2 regions of the Pseudomonas sediminis genome follow, and region 1 is predicted to be linked to the other one. Evidence: riboswitches for the same ligand, from Rfam matches in the RefSeq annotation. Region 1 holds a riboswitch; the other holds the start of a gene.
What was found. A riboswitch is a leader RNA that binds a small molecule or an ion and turns the genes downstream of it on or off. The one in region 1 is predicted to bind cobalamin.

Region 1 (2,195 bases):
CAACTGGTGAGCGTCGCCGAGTCGCAGGGTGTTGATCCAGCCGGCGCTGTCGCGGTACGTGTTGTAGACATAGTTGTTGTCGGCATTCAGCGGGTCGCGGTTCTCGCTCTTATCCTCGCTATGGCCGAGTTCCAGACGGCTGCTCCAGTCGTCGGCGAGTTGTGCTTCGAGATGGCCGGCGATGCTGGAGACGCTGAAGCGTTCGCTGGGGTTGCCCGGATCGAAACTGAACAGGTCGTCGTACTCGCTCTCGCCACGTTGCTCGAGCAGGCTCAGGCCGCCCTTTAGGCGGTCGTTGAAGCGATGCTCCAGGCTCAGGTTGAAGGCCTTGCGGCGCAGGCCGTCGTGATCGTTGTCGTAACCGCGGCCGTCCTGGGAACGGTCGAAGCCGGCGCGTTCGACCAGGCTGGCGCCGAGGTCGAAGCGGGTGCGCTGGTCGCCGCCGGCCAGACCCAGGCTGCGCTCGAAGGTCTTCTGACTGCCAGCGGCCAGGCGCAGGCGCGGCTGCAGGCCATCCTCGCCGCGCCGAGTGAATATCTGGATCACACCGCCAATGGCGTCGGAACCGTAAAGCGCCGAGCGGGCGCCGCGCGCGACCTCGATACGATCAATCTGCTCGGGGCTGAGAAACTCCAGACGGGCTAGGCCGCTGGCGGCGGCATTCAGGCGTACGCCATCGACCAACACCAAGGTCTGGTTGGCGTTGGCACCACGTAGGAACAGGCTGGTGAGGCTGCCGCGACCGCCGCTTTGTACGATAGACACACCGGGCACGCGGCTGAGTAGGTCGGGCACGCTACTGACCTGCAGACGTTCGATGTCGTCCCGCTCGAACACCGTGGTCGCCGCGGTAGCCTGCGCTTGCGGTTCGGCCAGGCGCCCGGAGGTGACGACCAGCGGCTCGGCCACGTAGGGCTCGGCGGCCAGCGAGAGACCTGGCATGACGGCGATGGCCAGAGCCAGACGGGACAGTTTCATTCTCTTTCCTCAGCGGTCGGCAGACGGTCGAGGAGGGCAGGCGCAAGCGCAGGACGGCGCTTGACCGTGCTGCCCTCCGCAACACCGGTCGCACCGCCTTGGCCGGTCTCCGGGCTCTCGACCCATGTCCGCCTTCTCAGGCAGGGCCCAGCGGCTGTTGGACGTGGCGCACGCTCAGCGGGTGCAGTCGATTACCGTTGCGGGGGCAGCGTCGGCATTGCTCGTGATGAGCGCACCGACTTCCCGTTTAACACTGCTTGCGCAGCGCACCCTGGCGGAACATGAATGGCGCGCACCTTAGTGCGCACGCATATGAATCACAAGCAAGCGCCGCTCATTCAGCGATGAGCGGGCTTCATGCTCAGGCCTGCAGCAGGCTCAGGCGTTGACGCACCGCGCGTTCGATGCCGGCTTCGTCGAGACCGCACTCGGCGAGCATCTGGCTGGGCTTGGCGTGCTCGACGTAGTAGTCGGGCAGGCCCAGGTGCAGCATCGGCAGCTGGATGTTCTCGGCGGCGAAGAATTCGCTGACCGCACTACCGGCGCCGCCCATGATGCTGTTTTCTTCGATGGTCACCAGCAGCGCGTGGCTGCCTGCCAGTTCGCGCAGCAGGGCTTCGTCCAGGGGTTTGACGAAGCGCATGTCGACCACCGTGGCATCCAGGGTTTCACCGACGCGCAGGGCTTCGGCCAGTTGCACGCCGAAGGCCAGCAGGGCGACGCCCTTGCCCTGGCGGCGTACCACCGCCTTGCCAATTTCCAGCGGCTCCAGACCAGCATCCAGCGCTGCATTGGGTCCGGTGCCGCGCGGGTAGCGCACCGCCGCCGGGCCGTCGAACAGGTGGCCGGTGCTGAGCATGCGGCGCATCTCGTTCTCGTTGCTTGGCGTCATCACCAGCATGCCGGGGATGCAGCGCAGGTAGGACAGGTCGAAGCTGCCGGCGTGGGTCGGGCCGTCCTCGCCGACCAGGCCGGCGCGGTCGATGGCGAACAGCACGTCGAGATGCTGCACGGCCACGTCGTGAATCAGTTGGTCATAGGCGCGCTGGAGGAAGGTGGAGTAGATCGCCACCACCGGCTTGGCACCTTCGCAGGCCATGCCGGCGGCGAGGGTGACGGCGTGCTGCTCGGCAATGGCGACGTCGAAGTAGCGCTCGGGGAAGCGCTCGCTGAAGGCCACCAGATCCGAGCCTTCCTTCATCGCCGGGGTAATGCCA
Region 2 (2,195 bases), 110 kb from region 1:
CTCCGGCAACGTGCAATGCCTGGACGTGCTGCGCGCATTGTCCAAGGAGCCCGGCGTACTCGATGCGTTGTTCGCCGAGCTGGGCGATGGCCATGGCGATGCCCGTCTGAAGGCACATATTCAGCGTCTGAAAGCCGATTTTGCCGATACCGCCGATATCCAGTACCGCGCGCGCCAGCTCACCGAAGACATGGCCGTGGCGCTGCAGGCCAAGCTGCTGCTGGAGGCGGGCAACGCCACCGTCTCCGATGCCTTTATCGCCAGCCGGCTGGAAGGCCGTGGCCGGGTCTATGGCACTCTGCCGCGAGGTGTCGATGTCGAGGCGTTGCTGGCGCGTAGCACGCCGCACCTGGCCTGACCGGAGGCCCGCATGCAAGCACATCCGCGTTATCGCGAGTTGGTCGAGCGAGGCTTCGCCGATGCCAACTTCATCAACGACCTGGGCATTCGAGCTACCGACTGCGGCCCAGGTTGGGTCGAGGCGGAGCTGAACATCCTGCCACGCCACCTGCAGCAGAACGGTTTCATCCACGCTGGTGTACAGACCACTCTGGCCGATCATGCGGCCGGTGCTGCCGCCGCGACGCTGGTGGCCGAGGGGCAGACGGTGCTGACCCTGGAGCTCAAGGTCAACCTGCTGCGTCCGGCGCGCAGTGCACGCCTGTTCTGCCGCGCCGATGTGCTCAAGGCCGGGCGCCAGGCCACGGTGGTCGAGGCCGAGGTGTTCAGCGAGGAAAACGGCCAGAAACGCCTGTATAGCAAGGCTTCGGTGACCATGGCGGTGGTGACGTTGCCGGTCTGAACGAGGGCTGAGAGCGGATTGTCTGGCACGCTGTTTTTTAGCCGGGCAGGCGAGTAATCTTGCCGCTGATGGTTCTGCGTGCACGTACGTGACGCGGATGAAAAGGGAACAGGGTGCGGCGAATCTCGCCAATGCCCTGGCTGCCCCCGCAACTGTAAGCGGCGAACGATGCCCTCATGCCACTGACTTCGGTCGGGAAGGCGGGCGGAGTGCCAAGCCGTGAGCCAGGAGACCTGCCATCGACAACGGGCGTTCCGCCCACCCTCTATCCGAATCGTCGCGCGGTGGGCGCGGCAAAGGAACTCGCATGCATATCGAACCCGGTGTCGTCGAAGGCGCCAAGATCCTGCTCAGCTACGCAACGGCCGTCACCGCTTTCGGCCTGACCGCCAAACTCGCCCTGGACAGCGTCCGCAGCAACGGCGGTGCCGCCGCCCTGGCGCTGCGCAGCCTGCTGACCACCGCCCTGGTGTTCTGCTTCTTCGAAGTATTCCCGCATCACCCGGTGGGTGTTTCCGAGGTGCATCTGATCCTCGGTTCGACCCTGTTGTTGCTGTTCGGTGCCGGTGCAGCAGCCATCGGTCTGGCGGCTGGTTTGCTGCTGCAGGGGCTGCTATTCGCTCAGTTCGACCTGCCGCAGTACGGCATGAACGTCACCACGCTGTTGATCCCGTTGTGGGGCATCAGCTTGCTGGCCAAGCGCATCGTTGCGCCCGGCACCGCCTACGTCGATCTTTCCTACAAGCAGGCGCTGGCGCTGTCGACTGCCTATCAGGGCGGCATCGTCGCCTGGGTTGCGTTCTGGGCCTTCTACGGTCACGGCTTCTCCAGCGAGAACCTGGCGGCCGTGGGCAGTTTCGGTCTGGCCTACATGAGCGTGATCTTGGTCGAACCGCTGATCGACCTGGGTGTGCTGGCTGGTGCCAAGGCGCTGTCGCGCTTCAGCCAGGGGCCGCTGTTCAACGTGCGTTTGCACCAGACGGCCTGACCCAGTCGCTTAGCGGCGGCGCTGCCAGATCATCTTGCCGGTATTGCTCTCGGTGACCAGGTACTGGTCGCTGAAGCGGTAGTAGGCGGCGGGTTGATAATCGGCGGCGCCTGCCAGGCGCACCATCAGCATGCCGCCTTGGCTGCGCCATTGGCCGCTGTACTGCATCTCGCCGGGGCTGTCGTAGCTCCAGTCGCTGCCGCCGCCGACCGAGCGACTCCACTGGGTGACGCTACCGTCGGCATTCAGTTGAAGGGTCATCAGGGTGTTGAACGAAGCGAAGTTGGCACCGCCGCTGTTGATGATCTTTTCGTGTACCCAGGTGCCGACCAGTGCCGAATCCTGAGTGCCTGCGGCGGAAGGCGTCGCCGCCGTTGTTGCGGCTTCGCGCTGGAACAATGCCTG

Region 2: it holds a riboswitch for cobalamin, as region 1 does, so the genes downstream of both, AAEQ75_RS04480 (energy-coupling factor ABC transporter permease) here and AAEQ75_RS05000 (TonB-dependent receptor domain-containing protein) in region 1, are expected to answer to the same signal.

The regions. Positions count from the first base shown of each region.
Region 1 covers NZ_CP154631.1:1,046,641-1,048,835, reverse strand. The annotation lists gene AAEQ75_RS05000 (TonB-dependent receptor domain-containing protein) at 1-978, opposite strand, end outside; cobalamin riboswitch at 1,062-1,267, opposite strand; gene dxs (1-deoxy-D-xylulose-5-phosphate synthase) at 1,340-2,195, opposite strand, start outside.
Region 2 covers NZ_CP154631.1:934,127-936,321, reverse strand. The annotation lists gene AAEQ75_RS04490 (acyl-CoA dehydrogenase family protein) at 1-358, shown strand, start outside; gene AAEQ75_RS04485 (PaaI family thioesterase) at 371-802, shown strand; cobalamin riboswitch at 855-1,057, shown strand; gene AAEQ75_RS04480 (energy-coupling factor ABC transporter permease) at 1,110-1,790, shown strand; gene AAEQ75_RS04475 (hypothetical protein) at 1,800-2,195, opposite strand, start outside.